DNA from 3 places in the Proteus vulgaris genome. Region 2 is predicted to be linked to each of the others. Evidence: riboswitches for the same ligand, from Rfam matches in the RefSeq annotation. Region 2 holds a riboswitch; each other region holds the start of a gene.
The links. Region 2 has a riboswitch for thiamine pyrophosphate ahead of thiD (bifunctional hydroxymethylpyrimidine kinase/phosphomethylpyrimidine kinase). Riboswitches for the same ligand answer to the same signal wherever they lie in the genome.
Positions count from the first base shown of each region.

Region 1: linked by a shared signal. The riboswitch ahead of thiB (thiamine ABC transporter substrate binding subunit) and the one ahead of thiD (bifunctional hydroxymethylpyrimidine kinase/phosphomethylpyrimidine kinase) in region 2 are both predicted to bind thiamine pyrophosphate.
Region 3: linked by a shared signal. The riboswitch ahead of thiC (phosphomethylpyrimidine synthase ThiC) and the one ahead of thiD (bifunctional hydroxymethylpyrimidine kinase/phosphomethylpyrimidine kinase) in region 2 are both predicted to bind thiamine pyrophosphate.

Region 1 covers NZ_CP090064.1:3,548,057-3,555,778, reverse strand. The annotation lists gene thiQ (thiamine ABC transporter ATP-binding protein ThiQ) at 1-385, opposite strand, end outside; gene thiP (thiamine/thiamine pyrophosphate ABC transporter permease ThiP) at 378-1,958, opposite strand; gene thiB (thiamine ABC transporter substrate binding subunit) at 1,958-2,971, opposite strand; TPP riboswitch at 3,037-3,128, opposite strand; gene rppH (RNA pyrophosphohydrolase) at 3,241-3,771, shown strand; gene ptsP (phosphoenolpyruvate--protein phosphotransferase) at 3,780-6,026, shown strand; gene lgt (prolipoprotein diacylglyceryl transferase) at 6,106-6,996, shown strand; gene LW139_RS17025 (thymidylate synthase) at 7,042-7,722, shown strand, end outside.
Region 2 covers NZ_CP090064.1:2,581,122-2,588,843, forward strand. The annotation lists gene LW139_RS12485 (4Fe-4S single cluster domain-containing protein) at 1-517, opposite strand, end outside; gene LW139_RS12490 (AAA family ATPase) at 517-2,355, opposite strand; gene thiD (bifunctional hydroxymethylpyrimidine kinase/phosphomethylpyrimidine kinase) at 2,513-3,310, opposite strand; TPP riboswitch at 3,362-3,450, opposite strand; gene LW139_RS12500 (hypothetical protein) at 3,767-4,411, shown strand; gene pagP (lipid IV(A) palmitoyltransferase PagP) at 5,012-5,647, shown strand; gene LW139_RS12510 (hypothetical protein) at 5,712-5,897, opposite strand; gene LW139_RS20755 (retron system putative HNH endonuclease) at 5,996-6,196, opposite strand; gene LW139_RS12515 (amino acid permease) at 6,501-7,722, opposite strand, start outside.
Region 3 covers NZ_CP090064.1:3,991,306-3,999,027, forward strand. The annotation lists gene LW139_RS18890 (DUF1481 domain-containing protein) at 1-635, opposite strand, end outside; gene LW139_RS18895 (HU family DNA-binding protein) at 680-952, opposite strand; gene LW139_RS18900 (YjaG family protein) at 1,143-1,733, opposite strand; gene nfi (deoxyribonuclease V) at 1,808-2,476, opposite strand; gene hemE (uroporphyrinogen decarboxylase) at 2,469-3,542, opposite strand; gene nudC (NAD(+) diphosphatase) at 3,631-4,416, opposite strand; gene LW139_RS18920 (HAD family hydrolase) at 4,563-5,243, shown strand; TPP riboswitch at 5,288-5,410, shown strand; gene thiC (phosphomethylpyrimidine synthase ThiC) at 5,540-7,492, shown strand; gene thiE (thiamine phosphate synthase) at 7,476-7,722, shown strand, end outside.

The sequences.
Region 1 (7,722 bases), 970 kb from region 2:
GTGAAGGTAAACGGTCAAGATGTTCATTTAAAGAAACTTGTTTGGCTCGGTTTTCTAACAGTATTTTTTGTGTATCTGTGAGTTTTAACCCCGGATCTAATCCCAAGCCAATGTTTTGTCTAACTGTTAAATGAGGAAATAAATTATTATCTTGAAATAACATAGAGATAGGGCGTTTTGCGGGCGCAGTTTTAGTGTGATCACAACCATTAAGAAAAAGGGTTCCTTTTTCAGAAGGTAAAAATCCAGCAATTAAGCTGAGTAAGGTACTTTTCCCCGCGCCACTTGGGCCTAATACGGCGATACGTTCACCGGTGTTTACAGCTAAGTCAAACATAAGGTGTTGGTGTTCATAGGTATAAGCAAGGTGCTCTAATTTAATCATGAGATTTTCCTGCCAATCGTTCTATTAGGCTAAAAAGAGAGAAGCAAAGTAGTAATAAGATCATGGCTGTGACAGCACCATCTTGCGTGTGATAAGCCCCAATTTGCTGATAAAGATAGAAAGGAAGTGTTCTAAATGTTTCATTACCAAATAGAGCAACAATACCAAAGTCACCAATAGAAATAACACAAGCAAAAGCAAGTGCTTGTGAAATCGGTTTTCTTAATGCTCGTAACTCGATCCAACGAAGTCGATTGATACCCTGAATATTAAGCGATTGACATAAAAGTCCATAACGTGAAGCAATATCATTCATTGGATTTTCGAGCACTTTTAAAGCATAAGGAATGGCAATTAATGCGTTGGTTAAAATCACTAATGTATATGGTGATTCAGGGAGTCCGATTGTATTGTTTAATAACAAGAAAAAACCTGTTGCCAATACAATGCCCGGCATTGCCAGAATAATCAACCCACTCATTTCCATAGCTTGCCCCGCTTTTTTAAAGTGACGTAGGCGAAGTTCTCGGCTACTCCATAGCAACATCATTGTTAATACAACACAAACAATACCTGCGCCAATCGCAATAATGAGAGACGTTGTAAAAGCCCGCCAAAGTATGGGTTGTTGTATCACTCGTATTAATTCGCTGTTAAGACCATCTGTTATCACCGCTAAAATAGGGGGGACTAAAAAAAGGATCGCGAGCATAATAATCAGAGTATCGGTTATTTTGCTAAAGAGAGGATCATTGGGATCACGCCAATGCTGTTTTTGGCTATCTCCGACAAAGAGTGTACCTTTGAGTTTTTGGCTGATAAGCACTAAGCCTAAACAGCAAAAGAGCTGGATCAGTGCTAAAAGTGCAGCACGATGTAAATCGTAGTCATAACTTAATGCTTGATAAATTGCTAGCTCAACGGTTGTTGCCGCAGGGCCTCCACCTAACGCCAGTACAGTAGCAAAGCTTGCAAAACAGAGCATAAAAATCAGTGACGCAGTGGGAAGTATTTGTCGCCATAAATAGGGAAATTCCAGAAAGCGAAAACGCTGCCAACCATTCATGCCTAATTGTGAGGCTAACTGGCGTTGTTCTGGCGAGATACTTTCGAGAGCTTGTAACAGCATTCGGGTTGCTAATGGCATATTGAAGAAGACGTGTGCCAATAAAATGCCTTGTAAGCCATAAGGGGTAAATTGGTAATTAATCCCCAGCCATTCACAAATTTGAGCAATCCAACCGACTCTTCCATAAACCGTTAAAATACCAAAAAGTGCCACTAAAACGGGTAGAACAAGGCTCATGGCACATAAACGTAAGAAAAGTGTTCTACCTTTAAATTGGCGTCGATAAAGTGCTTTAGCGAGCCAAATGGCAGGTAATATTGAAAATAAGGCAGATAAAAAGGCTTGCCAGAAAGTAAAGCGCACGACATGCCATAAATAGTCATCAGCAAAAATAGAGGATAATTCGCCACTTGGCGCATTAAACCATAATGCACCAAATGACAATAAAGCCACAATAAGCAGTAAACCCGAGGCACATAGCCCCGGGATAAGCCATCTTCTCATTAGCGACTAACCGCAGATTGCCAATTACGCGTCCATGTTTGGCGCTCTTTAGCGACAACATCTGCATCAAATTGCAATGATTTTTCTGGTTTAGGCATCACCGAATAGACATCTGGTAATGGCATATCTATTACGGGATACATCCAATTGGTGGTAGGAATTGTTTCTTGGAAAGCCGGAGTGAGCATAAATTGCATAAATTGCTGAGCTAATTCAGGTTGTTTACTCGATTTGAGTTTAGCTGCAACCTCGACTTGTAAATAGTGTCCGTCAGAGAAAATAGCCGCTGCATAGTTATCTTTTTTATCCGCTAAAATATGATAACCCGGAGATGAAGTATAACTTAGCACAAAATCACCTTCACCTTTTAAGAATAAGCCATAAGACTCACTCCAACCTTTTGTAACGGTAAGGGTTTTCTCAGATAATTTCTTCCATTGAGAGGCGGTGTTTTCAGGATAAAGTGATTGCATCCATAGCATTAAGCCTAAGCCTGGTGTACTGGTACGAGGATCTTGATACAGTATTTTCCACTTTTCTTGGCTATTTAGTAACTCATCCATGCTTTTGGGTGGGTTAGCAATACGGTTTTTATCATAAATAAACGCAAAGTAACCGTAGTCATAAGGTACAAAGGTGTCGTCAGTCCATTTTTCAGGTAAGGCGAGTTTTGATGTATCGATATTACTTGGTGCAAAAAGCCCAGTTTCTTTGGCCGCATGTATCAGATTGTTATCCAAACCTAAAATAATGTCAGCTTTACTCTTGCCACCTTCCATACGTAAGCGATTTAGCAAAGAAACACCATCAGAAAGGGCAACAAGCTTTAATTCACAATCACACTGTTGTTCAAATGCTTTTTTAATGGCAGGTCCTGGGCCCCAATCTGCGGTAAAAGAATCATAAGTATATACAGTGAGTGTCGGTTTTTGAGTATTAGCTTGCGCTGAGAACGTGCTTATTACACTCAGTGCACCCAGTAGGAAAGTAAAGCGAAGCGATTTAGTTAACACATTTAGTTCCTCAGTAAAAAGTCAGGAAGGATCTGAGGAGTGAGGACTGCAAATTATAAAATATTGCATCATCCTGACTCAAATCCCTACGCCAGTATTAGCTGGATCAGGTTCCACGGGTTTTTCTCAGCCTAAAAAGGCACCCCGTTGAGACTTTCCCATTGTAGATAAATCCACGCGTTGTGCAAAGTCTGTTGATAGAGGTTTACCGTCTGTGAGTAGTATGAAACAATGAGTTATCTTTCAAATTTGGTTATTGAGGTAGTCTAGTGATCGATGATGATGGCTACCGCCCGAATGTAGGGATTGTAATTTGTAATCGGCAAGGGCAAGTGCTTTGGGCTCGTCGCTATGGGCAACATTCATGGCAGTTTCCTCAAGGAGGAATTAACCCTGGAGAATCGCCAGAGCAGGCAATGTACCGAGAGTTGTTCGAAGAAGTTGGGTTAAGTCGCAAGGATGTTAAAATTCTTGCCTCCACACGTAACTGGTTACGTTACAAGTTGCCTAAGCGTTTGGTGCGTTGGGACACAAAACCTGTTTGTATTGGACAAAAACAGCGTTGGTTCCTTTTGCAGTTAACAAGTAATGATAAGGACATTAACGTTCAACAAAGCAAAACGCCAGAATTTGATGGCTGGCGTTGGGTGAGTTATTGGTATCCCGTTCGACAAGTCGTCTCTTTTAAACGCGATGTTTATCGTCGTGTAATGAAAGAGTTCGCACCAGTAGTCATGCCATTGCAAGAACAAATGTCTTTACCTCGTCCATCGTATGGATATCGGCGTAAAAGGTATTAGATAACACTATGCTGACACGTTTGCGAGAAATTGTAGAAAAAGTGGCTATGGCAGCAGGGCTTCCAGAAGCACTTGAACTCTTAGTCAAGGAAACGTGTCAGGCAATGCACACGGATGTGTGTTCTATTTATCTTGCTGATAAGCAACGTAGTTGTTTTTATCTAATGGCCACAAAAGGACTTAAAAAACCCAGAGGACGTGCCGTTAGCCTCTCGTTTGATGAAGGCGTTGTTGGTGAAGTTGGACGCCTTTCTGAGCTTATCAATCTCGCAGATATTCGCGAGCATCCTAGTTTTAAATACCTTCCTCAAGTAAAAGAAGACGATCTGCGTGCTTTCCTTGGTGTACCTATTGTTTATCGTCGTCAACTCCTTGGTGTTTTAGTTGTTCAACAAAAAGAGCGTCGCTTATTTAACGAGAGCGAAGAGTCTTTTATGGTGACGTTAGCAACACAATTAGGCGCAACATTATCGCAAGTACAAACTAAAGGGCTATTTGGGCAATATCGTCAAAGTCGCATTAAAGCATTATCAGTTTCGACCGGAGTGGTAATGGCTTATGGTTGGCAAGAAATTTCCCAGCCAGTTCTTGAAAATGTATTTAAAGCTAGCGCGCTTGATATTAAGGCGGAATTAAATCGACTCACAGTGGCTTTAGAAGATGCCACGGCAGAATGTCGCCGTTTTAGTAAACGTTTTATGGCGAATGCACAAAAAGAGAGTGCCGCCATTTTTGATCTCTACTCGCATCTACTTAATGATCCCCAACTTAAACACAAAATGACAGCGATTATTACTCAGGGATATGTCGCAGAATGGGCTGTAAAAGTGGTTGTTGAGAAAGTTTCGTCACAATTTTCTAGCCTGAAAGATGGCTACATGAGAGAAAGAGCCTCTGATCTAAAAGCATTAGGACGGCGTTTATTATTTCATTTAGATGATGAAGTCAGTTCAACCAATATTTGGCCTGAGCGCTTTATTTTGGTGGCAGATGAATTAAGCGCAAGTTTATTGGCAGAATTACCTGAACAACAACTTGCGGGTGTGATTGTGCGAGATGGTGCAACACACTCTCATTCAGCGATCCTTGTTAGAGCAATGGGAATTCCCGCGATTATGGGCGCGGATATTCAACCTGAACTTTTACATAATCGTATGCTTATTCTTGATGGTTATCGTGGTGAGATTTTTATTGAACCAGAGCCTTTTATTACTCAAGAATATAAACAGATTATTGATGAAGAAAGTGTATTAAGCCAGATTGCAGAAGATCAATTAGAACAGCAAGCTGTTCTCAAAAATGGTGAATCGGTTAGTGTTCAATTGAATGCGGGATTAAATATTAAATACGAGCAACGTATTAGCGTGGGAATAGACGGTGTTGGTTTATATCGGACAGAGATTCCTTTTATGCTACAAAGCGGTTTTCCATCAGAAGATGAACAAAAAAATCGCTATCGTGAAATACTCTCTTTTTTCCCTGATAAACCCGTTGTGTTACGTGCATTAGATGTGGGTGCAGATAAACAACTTCCTTATATGCCCATTAATGAGGAAAATCCTTGCTTGGGTTGGCGAGGAATAAGAATATTACTCGATCAACCTGAAATTTTCCTTATTCAGCTTCGTGCTATGCTAAAAGCAAACCTCGAATTTAAAAATTTGAAAATATTGTTGCCGATGGTGACAAGTATTGATGAAATTGACGAAGCGAGAACATTGCTATTACGTGCATGTGATGAAGTGAGTCGAGAGTTAAAATGTGAATGTGCTCTACCACCGTTAGGTATTATGCTTGAAGTTCCCTCGTTGGTATTTATGTTGTCACAATTAGCTAATCGGGTTGATTTTATCTCTATTGGAACAAACGATTTAACTCAATACTTGCTTGCAGTCGACCGTAATAATACCCATGTTGCATCACTCTATGATAATTTGCATCCTGCATTATTGCGTTCATTGAGTTTGATTGCGACACAATGCCAATATTACCAGTTACCAATCAGTGTTTGTGGCGAAATGGCAGGAACACCTATCGGGGCATTGCTGTTAATAGGGCTTGGTTTTAGGCAGTTAAGCATGAGTGGACGTAGTTTACCTAGGGTAAAATACTTATTACGCCATCTTGATCCTGTGGTGTTACAGCCTTTTATGCAACAAGTGTTGCAAGCTGAAACAGCAACAGAAATCAAAAAATTGTCTTCTGAATTTATGGAAAGGCAGGGATTAGGTGGATTAATTCGCGGAGGTATCTGACATGCCTTTGTATAAGCCTTTTCTGTGTTGGTGATAAAGAGCAAACACAGAAATTATTAATTAAGTGAAGTAGGGAATAATGAGTATAAGCTACCTTAAATTTCCAGAGATTGATCCCGTTATGTTTTCTATCGGGCCTGTGTCATTACACTGGTACGGTATGATGTATTTAGTTGGATTTGTCTTTGCCTTATGGCTTGCAAATCGACGAGCCGCAAAACCGAATAGTGGTTGGAATAAAAATGAAGTTGAAACATTACTTTATGTCGGTTTTGTTGGTGTGTTTATCGGTGGTCGCTTAGGTTATGTTTTATTCTATAATCTGCCAGTCTTTTTAAATGATCCTCTTTACCTCTTTAAAGTTTGGGATGGCGGTATGTCGTTCCATGGTGGTTTAATTGGGGTAATTTGTGCCATGATTTGGTTCGCAAAACGTACTAAACGTGGATTTTTTCAAGTGGCTGATTTTGTCGCGCCTTTAATCCCGTTTGGTTTAGGATTAGGTCGTATTGGTAACTTTATTAATGGTGAGTTATGGGGTCGCGTCACATTAGATACACCTTGGGCCTTCTTATTTCCAAACTCTCGTTCTGAAGATCTTCAGCTTGTTGCTCAAGATCCATCAACGCTGCTACCTATTATTCAAGAATATGGGGTTTTACCTCGACACCCTTCACAACTTTATGAAATGTTGTTAGAAGGGGTAGTGTTATTTATTATTCTTAATATTTTTGTGCGTAAAAATCGTCCAGTAGGCAGTGTATCAGGTCTATTCCTGATAGGTTATGGTGCATTCCGTATTATTGTTGAATTCTTCCGTCAACCTGATGCGCAATTAGGACTATTTAGTGGTGTGAGTATGGGACAATTACTCTCAATTCCAATGATTTTGTTGGGCATTATTTTTATGGTATGGGCTTATCGCCAAGATAAAAAAACACCACAAAACCCAACACCAACTCACAAATAGTGTGAGATAAATTTTTATTATTAGCTAATTAACAAGAGAGACAACATGAAGCAGTATCTGGCATTGTGTCAACGCATTATCGATGAAGGACAATGGATTGATAATAAACGGACAGGAACCCGTTGTTTAACGGTGATTAATGCCGATCTGGAATATGATGTTGCGAATAACCAATTTCCGTTAATAACGACACGAAAAAGTTTTTATAAAGCCGCAATAGCAGAACTGTTAGGGTATCTGCGAGGCTATGATAATGCAGCACAATTTCGTGAAATTGGTTGTAATACATGGAATGCCAATGCGAATGAAAATAGTGCATGGTTGAATAACCCTCATCGAAAAGGTGAAGACGATATGGGTCGTGTTTATGGCGTTCAAGGACGCCAATGGCAACGCCCTGATGGTTCTCATTTTGATCAACTGCGTAAAGTAGTAGATAACCTGACTAAAGGTATAGATGATCGTGGTGAAATCATTACATTTTACAATCCAGGTGAAACGGAACTAGGTTGCTTACGCCCTTGTATGCATACGCATACCTTTTCACTTGTTGGTGATACCCTTTATTTAACCTCTTATCAGCGTAGTTGTGATGTGCCATTAGGTTTGAATTTCAACCAAATTCAGTGCTTTGTCTTATTAGCGCTGGTGGCTCAAATTACAGGACATAAACCGGGTAAAGCATTTCATAAGATAATCAATGCACATATCTATGAAAATCAATTA
Region 2 (7,722 bases):
TTGAGAGATCAAGCACTTTATCTTCTTCGGTCACACTTCTATCAAAAGCATTAAAACGTGTACTTCCCAGTGCAGTTAAACAATGGAGTTGCTGATTATCGCTACCTCGTAACATCAAACTTTGCGTGTTTTCTACTTGATATCGACCACTCATTAACGCATCAATTAAGCCTGACATTTTAGTGAGTTGGGGTTCTATCTCATTCCAGTGATAACCACTATAAATAAAAATATCCCCCGAAAATTGCTGACGCAATGCGATTAATAGCGCATAAAGCGCCTCTGGTTGTTCAAAAGGTTCACCACCAGAAATCGTAATACCATTCGCAAATGCAAACCAAGGTTGAATTTGTTGGATAAGTGCCTCAACTGTGGTGCTTTCGGCTTTTCTTTCCCATGTATCTGGTGATAAACAGCCTTTACAACGTAAAGAGCATCCTTGAAACCAAATACCAATTCGTTTTCCTGGCCCCAATGTTGTGACTGGGAAATGGATTCGAGATAAGCTGATCTGCATTAATCTGCCTGCGGTACTAAAATAATATTGGTCATCTCAGCTATTTGAATATCCGCAATTTGATAGGCTTTTCCTACTGCTAAATCACTGTCAAAAATAGCTCTTGAAAGAGGATTAATTAAATAAACCTCTAATTGGTTACGAATACCACGACCACCATTTGATAGGTCAGATAAACAGTAGGTTTTTAACGTCGATTTAGCTGTTTCTGATATCGACAATATGAGTGATTGCTTATCAAGGCTCGATAAGATATTTGCTACCATTTGTTCAAATATTTGTTCTGCAACATCTTCTCGAATAAAATCAAAAACAATAATATTTTCACCAATACGGTTTAATAACTCAGGACGATTTAAAACCAATTTAAAATGACGTTCTATTTCACTTTTTACTTTACGGCTGACATTTTCAAACGGTTCATGAGGTAGAACATTTGCCACTCTCTCGCCATTATTATCAACGCGATAAATCCCAAGATTAGAGGTAAATATAATTAAGGCTTCAGAAAAATAAACGCGATCACCACGCCCTGACGTTAATACGCCATCATCTATAATCTGTAGGAATTTATCCATTAAATGAGGATGGGCTTTTTCTATCTCATCAAATAATACAACGCTAAAAGGCTTTTCACGAATAGCATTAGTTAATTCACCACCAGAGTTATAACCAACATAACCCGGAGGTGCGCCAATTAAACGTTGATCTGCATGTTCAGCACTAAATTCAGACATATCAAAGCGAATATAAGCACTTTCATCACCAAAAAGCAGTTGAGTGACTGTTTTTGCTAACTCAGTTTTACCCACACCTGTTGGCCCTGCTAAAAACAGTACGCCCCGTGGTCTTCCGCCTTTATTGTTACCTACTCCCGTCATTGCACGTTTAATAATATCGAGTAAGTGCGTGACGGCATGTTGTTGCCCCTTAACACGACGCTGTATAATTTGTGGTGCATTGCGAATTTTTTGTTTATCGATTTTCTGCCAAGGATCTTCAGTAATACCTACTTTGTAACGCCTTACCGCATCACTAATTCGCGTTATTTCCACTTCTTCAATACGCGCTAATTGCACTATTGCCACTAAATCTAGCAGTAGTAGCCCTTCTGTTTCATCAATAAAATCATTCAAAAGTGGCTCTTTTTCATTTTCAGCCAGTAATGAAAATCCCGCCAGTGATACCAATAAATTGGGTGCTAGAACTCTACGGATCTGGTTATCAGGCTTTGCAACAGGAATGGCTCGAATACGAGGATTATTAACGGTAAACCAATCTGGTAAATCAGTTTCTTTTTCTACGATCCAAAAAACCGTATTAAAGAAAGGCTGATTATGTTCACCTGCAGGTCTTGCTTTAGCTTGATGAGAAGTGACTAATGCTTGTGTAAACAAGCTATGTTCGGCAGGCATCAGATTATCACGATGAGAAAGTAAGCAAGAGGCAAAATCGATACATAACGCAATCGGCTGGCCTGTTATTGTTTGCCATTTTTCTAATACGCTATTTAAGCTATCAATATTACCCGATGCGCGATCGCCCGTAACGGTTAATCCTAGTTGTTGCATTAACATTGCGCCATCTTGCAAAGATTGGGTAGGATTAGCTATCCATTGAAATCCAGCTAACGGCGTATAAGTGATGATATGAACGTAACCCACTTCATACAAACTGTTATAAAGTGTCTGGTTAAAAGGCAGTGGCGTTATCATATTAGGCGCAACTTCACTGGCTTGTAAGTCACGTACATTACCAAATAACACAAACTGACTTTTCAATGGAATAAAGCGAAGTAAATCACGTAACCAACGTGGTTTTTGAAAGGCTGTATTCATATCATCCCTTATTGAAAATAAAATATATCTTACCTTAGTTCCTCAATATACAGGCTGTTTATATTGAGGACAGTGTTAATTATCTAAAGAGTATGATCATCAAATAGAAATAGAGCCATAAAGGCTCTATTTAAGATAAGTAATAGTGTAAGTAAAATTACCACCAGCGATGAAAATGGTGTACAGGGCCAAAACCTTGCCCAACTTCTAAACTGTCGGCATGTTCTAGCGCTTGCTGTAAATAGGCTTTTGCTTGTTCAACACAAATTTGCCAATTAGCGACTTGAGGACGAATAGCCGCTAAAGCGGCTGAAAGAGTACATCCTGTACCGTGGGTATTTTTTGTATTAACGCGTTTTGAAGTAAATCGCCACTCGCCATCTTGAGTAAATAACCAATCAGGGCTTTCATCTTCAGTTAAATGCCCCCCTTTCATCAACACCGCTTTGCATCCTTGTTTTAGTAATGCATAACCTTGTTGTTTCATCGTTATTTCATCTTTAGCAACCTCACAACCTAGCAGTGCTGCTGCTTCGGGTAAATTAGGCGTGATCAAATCAACCAAAGGCAAAAGCTGATTAACCATTTTATTAACGGCATCAGGCTGCAATAGCGGATCACCACTTTTAGCAATCATTACGGTATCAAGTACAACAAAAGGAATAGCATATTGCTGAAGTTTGTTACAAACCACATCAATAATCGTGGCATTAGAGAGCATACCAATTTTGGCACTATCAATTCGAACATCAGATAAGACAGCATCTAATTGAGCGGCAACAAAATCGGGGGATAAATCATAGACACGACGGACACCACAGGTATTTTGAGCAACAAGTGCTGTCATTACTGTCGTACCATAGACACCCAGTGCGGAAAATGTTTTCAGATCAGCCTGAATACCGGCACCACCACTAGGATCGGTGCCTGCGATAGACAATGCATTGAATCTCACTGATTAACTCCTCCTTTTACCAGTTACAGAAAAGTCGGGCTCTGTTAATCAGCAGAGTTACCTTGACTTCCCTACGCTGGCATTATCCAGATCAGGTTATACGGGTTCATCTCAGCCATAAGGCGCCCCGAGCCAAAGCCTGTAAATTCAGGCGATAAGGAGTATCGCATGCTCAAGATAAAGATGCTAGTTTGATAGCTAATCTCGATTTATTAACTCTCTATTTTTGAGGCTTGTTATTCAGTAATATAAATCAGCTCAGGTTGTATATAATAAATACTAAGCTGATGGCTTGTATTGTGGAAAACATAAATTTAAAGAATATATTTTAGTCATTCTTAAATAAGAAGAATAAAATAATTTATTTTACTCGTTTTAACGACGTTGGATATATTATCTGCTAGATGAGGTATTTATAATGCATTTCTGGACAATTACACCATGCGGAGGGGCTAAATGAAAAATGAACCATCGCAACAGAATAATGGACAATCAATGCCTTATCTTATTCCTGATGCAGACTTTAATGAAAAGTTGAAACTACCAGCTAAAAATATTGAACATACACTTCAGTTTATTACCCAAGGTGTAAAAGATATTGATTTAGAAGGTTTTGACACACCAATTGGATACCGTTTAGTTAAATCATTACATAAAGATCAATACAGACTTATCACCGCAGATAAAGAAAGTGAAACAGCCTACCTTGTTGAACTTAGATTTCGACAAGATATTGTTTATGGAAAAACAACGTGTACTCAAATAAAAGTTTGGCGATCCCGTATACCTAAACATCGTGATGCTATAAGAGAATTACCTCGTACTTTTTTCTGTAATCTTTTAAAAATTCATAATATTGTCGTTACTGATGAAGAGCAAACTTCTGATGGTAAAGGCTTTTGGATTGATATGATTTTATGGGCTTTTAGCAGAGGCCATTATATTTATGCCTCAGATGGAACGGAGGAAGATAGACCATTACACTTAATTAACAGTATTGAAGATTTTTACAATAACTGGGATGCTTTCTGCTGGGATAAAGATCGCGATACGCATACCCATCGGCTACTTATCATTAGCCAAGAAAAATTATCTCAATAATAAGTAATCTATCTCCTGATAACGCGTGAATAATGTTTATGCTTTAGGATAATCTGCACCAAAAAACTGATACCACACTAAATAAAACCCACACAACTTAAACGATTTATAAACCAACACAGAATTTTTCTTTTTTTTTATTTAACTCTTTTTATTCATTACTTTATCATCCTGTCAAAAATAAATACCTTTTTTATAAGTTAATGTTATTAAAATTAAATTTTTACTAATATTTAAATTAAGTCATAAAAATAGATATTTGGTCAATTTTTTATATTGGAAATAACTCATCTTAAATAAGATCTCTTTACCCTTATTTATCAACACCTTATTTTCAATCTAATAAAAAATTAATTTTAAATTAAAAACAATACGTTACCATTAAAAGATAACAATATTGAATGTCTTAAATAAACACATTCACAAATACAACAAACTTGTTTATTTTCTTTATAACCGATTCATATCCCTTAAGATTTTAGTTAAGAAGTAAAGTTTCAGATACCTCTTATCTTAAATACTTGTCGATTAAATAACACTATTAGTAACGTTTATTTGTCATCACCAGAATCATAGCAATGCCGTACTCGGAGTTATATTATGTTTTCAACCTATTTTCACCCTAGCGTTTTAGCAACCACGTTGTTTTCGCTTACGTTAACAACAACTGCTTTCGCTTCTGAAAATAATTCCCCTCCACATCAGATTATTACTAGAGAAAAACAGCAAACTACCAATAATGTATCTCAATCTAATAACGAAGAGAGTTATTGGGGGAAATTTAAGCGTAATGTCAATCAAACTTGGGATAACGACCAATATAATTACTATTTACCAGTATGGACTTGGCATAACCGTTTTACTTACGATAGAGAAAAAACTAATCGCTATAACGAAACGCCTTGGGGCTTTGGCATGGGGAAATATCGTTATGACAGTGATGGCGATTGGCACTCTCTTTATGCAATGGCATTTATGGATTCAAATAACCGGGTGCAGCCCATTATGGGCTATGGTTTTGAGAAAATGTGGTATCCCGGCGATAAAGACGGGTTCCGTATGGGGGCAGGATTTACACTGAGCATTACTGCGCGCCATGAATATGACTATATTCCGATGCCTCTTCCTTTGCCGTTAGTGTCTGTCGGTTATGGGCATCTTTCACTACAAGCAACCTATGTACCAGGTACTTATAACAACGGTAACGTGTTATTTGCTTGGTTACGTTGGCAGTGATCTATAAAAATACCAAAAGATATACTTAATAATATTTTGATAATATCCTGAGTATATCTTTATTTTAATACTGGCCGTTATAGCGCCAAGCATGAGTCAAAGCGGTACTAAATTCTAATTGACTCACTCTTTCTAATGCTGTTGTGAGTAGTTCTTCCCACTCTTTTTCAGAAAACTCATCAAATAAGCTATACATCATATCTATTTCATTTTGTTCACTTTCAATACTTCTTCTACGACTATTAAACAAAACTGAGTCATCATTTAAATTAAAGACACGAATTGATTCTTCTGCTTTAACTAAATCTTTATCTTTTAGGTTATCTTTAGCTCGAACCTTGCCTGTTGTTAAAAATAGAAAAAATCATTTGGATTATCTTCATCTGGCTTGATTAAGCTTTCAACATCATAGCTACCAGCACCATTATCTTTATATATTCCACACCTATTCCAACCACCTTTTTGGCTTGAATCACCGCAAGAACCGAAAAGATTACTCCATATAAAAGTAAGATTTGTATGAGAGTCACGTGTTCTAAAATGTTCAATATGCTTTCACTTTAAAGAACATTCACAGTAAGCACAAAAACCTTTTTGCATTACATCAAGTAATGCCCAAACACTCTCTTTATTAATTGTTTAATTATCTGCATAATTTCACCTGTAAGAAAACGGGAGTACGGATGTACTCCCGAATTTTACTCTTTACTTTCGCAACCCTAAATGTGAGCAATAAATTAGTGTCTGGCTAATCACCTGACAAGACATAATATGTCCTACGCTAAAGAGTCTATTAAGACTTATCGCACTATATATATTTCCACAACACACCAACTTACCATCAACTCAGTTTTTAAATATCTTGGCTTGCTTGAGCATTATCTGGTGTTTTCTTCATACGGGAAATCTTAAATCCAACCCACAAGAATGCAATCCAGAATGGCATTAAAATCACCGAAATATTCACTTGTGGCATAAATAAGATAATCACTAAAATCATGCATAAGAAAGCAAGGCAGATATAGTTACCATAAGGATACCAAAGCGCTTTAAAGAAAGGCTCTACACCCTCTTTGTTTTTTGCGGCTCTGAATTTTAAATTCGCCAAACAGATCATAATCCAGTTAAGCACTAACGTAGTAACAACCAATGCCATTAATAGCTCTAATGCCTGATCAGGTAATAAGTAGTTAACTAAAATACCCAATGAAGTCGCAATTGCGGACAAGAGTAGTGATACAACCGGCACACCGCGTTTATTAATGCGAGAAAGTGCATGTGGCGCATTACCTTGTTTTGCCAAACCATAGAGCATACGACTATTAGAATAAACACCGCTGTTATAAACAGATAATGCGGCTGTTAATACCACAGCGTTTAAAATATTTGCGATTAAGAAATTATCCAAATTATGGAAAATCAGGACAAATGGGCTTTCACCTTTTACTACTTGAGTCCAAGGATAAAGCGACAGTAGCACCAACAATGAGCCGATATAGAAAATTAAAATACGATAAACAACTTGGTTAGTCGCTTTCGGGATGCTGACTTTTGGATTTTCAGCTTCAGCCGCCGTGATCCCCACCAGCTCAAGCCCACCAAAAGAGAACATAACAATCGCCAATGCCGACATAAAGCCCGTAAAGCCATGAGGGAAGAAACCTAACTCCCATAAATTACTTACAGAAGCTTGAGGTCCACCATTACCGCTTGCCAGCAAGTAGCTCCCAAATAAAATCATCCCAACAATTGCTAATACTTTAATAATGGCAAACCAGAACTCGGTTTCACCATACATTTTAACGTTAATCAAATTGATTAAGTTGATTGCCACAAAGAAGATAGCAACGGAAACCCAGACAGGGATATCAGGCAACCAATAGTTAATGTATTTTCCTGCTGCAGTTAATTCTGCCATACCAACAAGAATAAACATCACCCAGTAATTCCAACCAGATAAGAAGCCGGCAAAAGGGCTCCAATATTTATTGGCAAAGTGACTAAACGAACCCGCAACTGGCTCTTCGGCAACCATTTCGCCCAACTGGCGCATGATCATAAACGCAATAAAACCA
Region 3 (7,722 bases), 1.4 Mb from region 2:
TTGCAGAAATCATGGTCGGCTACCATAAGCAACTGTTTACCTTCTGGTGAATCAAGCCAAGCAACATAAGAAGGTTTACTTGGATTACGTGTTCTCGTTTTTAACCAGCGTTGTTCTGGCCCTTCAAATGAAACACTCACTTTCTCGCCAGCACATGTTGTCATTGTATTTTGATACCAGACACCCTGTACTAAGTTCACTTTTCCAATAGTCAGCGCTTCGCTGATTTCACGTTCTTTACTTGCAGCAAACACCATTCTTAAACGCTCATCTTCTGTTAATGCTCGTTTTTGCTTCTGACTTTCCTGTTGCATGAAAATGACTTCACCACGTTTATTTAAACGAAGGTGCCAAGATGAGGGATCATTTTGATTAACCACTTCAGAACGGACTTGCCAAAGCTTATTCTGGCGATACTCATAGAATGTGATGATAGTTTCTGGCTTTTTATAAAAGCTATAAACGCTCATGATCACTTGAGGCTCTGACGTTTTATTATTTAAACGCCATAGTCGCACAACACCTTCATCTGCAATGTACCCTGTTGCAGAAAATTCAGGGAGTTGTACTGTCGAAGAGCAGGCGCTGAGCAAAAAAGCTGATCCTATTGCTAACAGCCCCTGTCGTTTCAACAAAAGGGGAGTAAATCCCCCTCTATTGTTCATTCCGTTCAAAGGAATTATTTTACTGCGTCTTTCAGTGCTTTACCGGCAGTAAATGCAGGAACATTAGCTGCTGCAATTTTAATTTCTTTACCAGTTTGAGGGTTACGACCAGTACGCTCAGCACGGTGATTTACCTTGAATGTACCGAAACCAACTAACTGTACAGAATCGCCTTCTTTCAGAGCTCCTGTTACTGAGTCGATAAACGCTTCAATAGCAGCTTTTGCCTGAGTTTTTGTCAGATCCGCTTTTTCAGCAACTGATTCGGTTAATTCAGCTTTGTTCATAAAATAGTCCTTAAAGTATGTTTTATCGTTTGAAAAACATCTGGTGAAAAAACTTAACTTATCTTTTTAAGAAGATGAATTAAGTAAAACACCTGAGCCACTTCTTTTCGTACCCAATGTAGAACATACACGGGGGTGATGTGAAGTCTTTAAACGTCGCTTTTCAAGCACCAAATCACGTTTTTCTGATTTAGTGCGTTAATTCTATACCGATATTGCTCATTCCTGCTTCACGAAGGTCTGCACGTAGACCTTTAATCAGCTCGATATCTCTTTCTTCACACTCTACAAGTAGGCGGTAAATTTCCCATTGGATATCGAATTCTTCAATAACAACAGGCAGTGATCTTAGCTCTTCTTCGCTCATTTCTCTTTCTGCTTGTGTCATTTCAAGTGAAGCAACCGTCCCTACTGATAATTTGCTGACTTCAATAGCATGACTTAGCGATTCACCGCTTAAACGAGAGTGAACAACTTCACTCAAGGCGACACAGGCATCAATCGCTGGATAGACGCCGTAAATATCAAATTGAGATGCATCAGGAATAGCTTCTTCTAACTTCTCTAATTGAGAATCAAAATTCACTTTTGCATCTTTCACCGTTAAAGTTTCCCAAACCAGATCGAGAATACGGCGATAAAGCGTTGGATCAGCAAATCCTGTTTCACGACAAAATACCTGATAATTTGGATACATTCGCTCACACAGGCACGCCATAAACGTCAGGTGTTGCCAAGCCTCTAGCTTTTCTAAACGTAAATGGATTGGGTTCTTCAACATTCGTGATTACTCATTTTCTTAACTTAGGCGCAGTTTACCTGAAAATTAAAAATATCCACATATTTCCCGGTCATTTAGAGCTTATTCTTATTCAACTGCTCAAATAATCGCCTATTTGAAGCAATACCATCAGCCCAACGCGTTGGTTCTGGCAATCGATACCCTTTCATACACAACTCAACCCACTGCAAAGCACCTTCCATACTCACTTTATGACCCGGAGATATATACAGGGGTTTACATTTTTTCTTACTGCGATAAATCCACCCTATTTGCTCATTCTTATCCATCAATGGCTCATGACTTCCCATATCTTCATTGACCGCCCGATCAGTACCACATAAACGACTTTTTGCTACGCCAATAGTAGGCGTGTCTACTAATAAACCAAAATGGCTGGCAACACCCAGCCTTCTAGGATGAGCGATACCTTGCCCATCGACAAAAATAAGAGAAGGTTTCTGTTTAATTAATTGCCAAGCAGACAGTAATGCTGGGCACTCTCGAAATGAAAGTAAACCAGGGATGTAAGGAAGAGTTGTAGATATTCGCGCGATTTGGTATTCAAGAATTTCAAAAGAAGGGTAATGCATTATCACGATGGCAGCGCGAGTGACTGCGCCACCATCTTCAAAACCAACATCAGCACCAGCAATATAAGTAGGCATTGTAAATTGGTCTGTCAAAATAACTTGTTGAGCTTTTTCTGTCTGCTCCTGACGCAATTGTGAGGTATTAATCATTATCCTGATGATAAGGCTTCGATAAACGGTGAACCGCATCAATAAATGCACCAGCATGCTCTGGTGGAACATCTTGATGAATACCGTGCCCAAGATTAAAGACATGACCGTTGCCTTTACCAAACCCAGCAAGAATAGTTTCGACTTCTTGCTCTATTCTAGCTGGTGGCGCATACAGCATAGAAGGATCCATATTACCTTGTAAGGCTACTTTATCCCCTACTCGACGACGTGCATCTTCGATATCAATCGTCCAATCTAGCCCTAATGCATCACAACCTGTTGCTGCCATTGCTTCTAGCCAACGACCGCCACCTTTAGTAAATAAGGTTACAGGAACTTTTCTTCCATCGTATTCGCGAATAAGACCATCAACAATCTTATGCATGTAGTGTAATGAGAAAAGTTGGTAATCACGTCCTGTTAGTACACCACCCCATGTATCAAAGATCATGATGGATTGTGCACCCGCTTTAATTTGAGCATTCAAATAAAGGATAACGCTATCTGCGAGTTTATCCAGTAATAGATGTAGTGCTTGTGGCTCTGCGTACATCATTTTTTTTATTTTTGTGAAGGCCTTACTACTTCCACCTTCCACCATGTAGGTTGCCAGTGTCCAAGGGCTTCCCGAAAAACCGATTAATGGCACACTGCCTTGCAATGCATGACGAATTGCACGTACTGCATTCATTACATAGCCAAGTTCGTCTTCAGGATCAGGAATTGGCAGTTTTTGAATATCGGCAAGGCTATTTATTGGGGACTTAAAACGAGGTCCTTCACCAGTTTCAAAGTAAAGGCCTAGCCCCATTGCATCAGGGATAGTTAAAATATCAGAAAATAAAATAGCGGCATCTAAAGGAAAGCGTCTTAAAGGCTGTAATGTCACTTCACATGCCAATTCTGTATTTTTGCACAATGAGATGAAATCCCCCGCCTGTGCCCGTGTTTCCTTATACTCAGGAAGATATCTGCCTGCCTGACGCATCATCCAAACTGGGGTGACATCAACAGGTTGGCGCAGCAACGCACGTAAATAGCGGTCGTTTTTCAACTCACTCATGACTAACTCCATTAACAGTAATAGGGCCGCAAAATAGTATGTATTGTAACATGCTGGAAAAATAACTGTTGGCAGACAACGCCTTTATTTAGTTCTTTTCTTTATCTTGTCTAATATTCGCTATCGTATCTTCTATTAAGCGTCGCGCAATAGTATCTGGAGGTGGGATCTGTGGTAGTTGATCGTAACGATACCAAGCCGCACTGGTTAATTCAGAAGGATCATGGCGCAACTCTCCTCCATCGTAATCAGCCAAAAACCCCATCATTAAAGAATGAGGGAACGGCCAAGGTTGAGAGGATACGTAGCGAATATTACGAATACGAATATTACTTTCTTCAAATACTTCGCGAGCGACGGCCTCTTCTAAGGTTTCACCAACCTCAACAAAACCAGCGAGCACAGTATAAAGAGGGGAATGCTTATGCCTAACATGATGTGCGAGTAAAATTTTATCTTCATGACGAATACCCACAATAATACAAGGGGCAATCTGTGGGTAATAACGTTCATGACAGTTATCGCATAAACAAGCCCATTCACTCTCACTATGGCGCATTTTAGAACCACAATAGCCACAAAAACGATGAGAACGATAAAACTCTGCTAACTGAACACCACGACCCACTAGTTTAAATAAATTCTCATCTTGCGAGGCGATAAGCCTTGGCGAACACATATCGTTATCCATTTTTCCATGAATAAGCCAAACAGTTTCACCCTGCCATTCACCAACAATTTTGGCGTGTTGACCAACTAGCTCCCAATCCTTTGCAAAACCAAAAGGGAGTTCACCTTTCGGTAACCACACTCGCCCACCGAGGCTGACTGTCCACCAGCCTTTCTCTGATCCCGTTAACGTATATAAATGCATAATGATAATTCTATCCAAAATAATGATATAGAATTAAGGATACTCTCTTTAGTAAGACCCTCTCAATGTATTATGATTATTCTCTATAATTTATTAACATTCAAAAGGGGTTTCATAAATTTTATTTATAATAAAGGAATGCTAATATGACTGATAAAACCCAAAATAAAATTGCGATTTTTGATTTAGATGAAACGCTTTTAGCGGGTGATTCTAGTCGTTTATGGACACGTTATTTATGGGATAAAAAAATAGTCACTGATCCTCATTTCCTAAAACTAGACGAACAAATGATTGCAGACTATTACGCCGAAAAGCTGGATATAAACCAATATCTTTTTCAACATCTAGCATATTTTAAGCATCATAATATAGATAAAATAAATCATTGGATTAATGACTTTACTGAAACAAAAATTCAGCCTCTGCTTTACCCACAAGGAATATCAATAATTACACAATATCGGCAGCAAAATATTCCCGTTATGATTATTTCAGCAACAATGTCCTTTCTCGTTCACGCTATTGCAAAACAACTCAATGTGGATGTTTCAATGGGTATTGATATGCAAATTAAGGACAATCATTACACTGGATTTATTGAAGGTATTCCTACCTTTCGAGAAGGAAAGGTTGAGCGTTTAAATCAATGGAAAGAAGCCAATAACATTAATAGTTTTTATGTTTGTTTCTATACTGATTCATCTAATGACCTTCCATTATGTTACCAAGCGGATCGTGTTATCGCAGTTAATGCAGATAAAAAATTAACTCAAGTTTCGGATGAAAAAGCGTGGGAACAGCAACATTGGAATTTAAATAAATAACCCATGCTGGACTTGTAGTTTTCAAAATCTTTCATATACTGGACTTCTTCTTGTCGGAGTGCCTAGTGTTTATAAGGCTATTATAAACACAGGCTGAGACCGTTAATTCGGGATCCGCGGAACCTGATCGGGTTAATACCCGCGAAGGGAACAAGAGTGATTCGACCTTTTGATAGCTTCATCCGTATATTTTTTATACGCCTATCTGTCGATACTCCCTGCGACCTCCAGACAAGCATTTTTCTCAATATTCACCCGACAGGCTACAGCCTGCATGATATTTATTAGGAAATGCTATGTCCCAAAATCAAACTATATCCGTTAAAGATATTTCACCAACAAACAACAAACTGCGCCCACGAAAAGAGCAGCGTGATGCAGCTCAAGAATTTATCAGCACCATTCAAGGTGTCAGTTTCCCAAATTCAAACCGCATTTACCTCGAAGGATCACGTGCTGATATTCAAGTCCCTATGCGTGAGATCCAACTTGATAAAACGCTAGTAGGAGGATCAAAAGATTCCCCTGTTTTTGAAGATAATGAACCTGTTCCGGTATATGACACTTCTGGCCCTTATGGCGATCCGGCTTCTCAACTCGACGTTAATCTTGGCTTAAAAAAAATTCGCCAATCATGGATTGATGAGCGCAATGATACTGAAGCGCTTTCACTCTTAAGCTCTGATTTTACACAACAACGTCTTTCTGATGCAGGATTAGAACATCTACGCTTCCCGTTAAAGCCTAATCCTAAAAAAGCCCTACAGGGTAAAAGCGTGACGCAATTGCATTATGCTCGAAAAGGTATTATCACACCTGAAATGGAGTTTATTGCTATTCGTGAAAATATGGGGCGTGAACGTATTCGAAGCGAAGTATTACGTCAACAACATGCAGGATTCAGCTTTGGTGCGCATCTCCCTGACAATATTACCCCTGAGTTTGTACGCCAAGAAGTTGCTGCTGGTCGAGCTATCATTCCTGCCAATATCAATCACCCTGAATCAGAGCCAATGATTATTGGGCGAAATTTCTTAGTGAAAGTGAATGCCAATATCGGAAACTCCTCTGTAACCTCCTCCATTGAGGAAGAAGTTGAAAAACTGATTTGGTCTACACGTTGGGGAGCAGATACCGTAATGGATCTCTCAACAGGCCGTTACATTCATGAAACGCGTGAGTGGATCATTCGCAATAGCCCTGTTCCTATCGGTACAGTTCCAATCTATCAAGCACTCGAGAAAGTTAACGGTATTGCTGAAGATCTCACTTGGGAAATGTTCCGAGATACCTTGCTTGAACAAGCAGAGCAAGGTGTTGATTACTTCACTATTCATGCAGGCGTATTGTTGCGTTATGTGCCAATGACGGCAAAACGCCTAACGGGTATTGTGTCTCGTGGCGGTTCGATAATGGCGAAATGGTGTTTATCACATCATAAAGAGAATTTCCTCTACGAGCATTTCCGTGAAATCTGTGAAATTTGTACCGCTTATGATGTTTCCCTTTCACTGGGCGATGGGCTAAGACCGGGTTCAATTCAAGATGCTAATGATGAAGCACAATTCTCTGAATTACATACTCTAGGTGAACTGACAAAAATTGCATGGGAATATGACGTTCAAGTCATGATAGAAGGCCCAGGCCACGTTCCAATGCAGATGATCCGCCGCAATATGACAGAAGAATTAGAGCATTGTCATGAAGCACCATTTTATACATTAGGTCCTCTCACTACGGACATTGCACCGGGTTACGATCACTTCACATCAGGTATTGGTGCAGCAATGATTGGTTGGTTTGGTTGTGCAATGCTCTGTTATGTTACTCCTAAAGAACATCTAGGTTTACCAAACAAAGAAGATGTAAAACAAGGGCTTATTACTTATAAAATTGCGGCTCATGCTGCCGATTTAGCCAAAGGACATCCCGGCGCTCAAATCCGTGATAATGCTATGTCGAAAGCCCGCTTTGAGTTTAGATGGGAAGATCAATTCAATTTAGCACTTGATCCTGAAACCGCACGCCAATATCACGATGAAACCCTTCCTCAAGCATCAGGTAAAGTGGCTCACTTTTGCTCAATGTGTGGTCCTAAATTCTGTTCAATGAAGATAACACAAGAAGTACGTGATTATGCGGCAGGTATGGAACAAATGTCTCAAGCCTTTAAAGAGCATGGGAATGAGCTATACCACAGTGCCGAAATCACTCGTGTTGAGGTGACTGAAAATGAACAGATCCTCTAATACACCTTTTGCATCAACAGAAAAAAAACTTGGACTTTACCCTGTTGTTGATTCTATTGAATGGATAGAACGCCTATTGAAAATAGGCGTTACCACACTTCAATTACGTATAAAAGATAAACAACCAGAAGATATTGAACAAGAGATCATCGAAGCAATAAGGCTAGGAAAACAGTACCACGCAAGACTGTTTATCAATGATTATTGGCAACTCGCCATTAAACATCAGG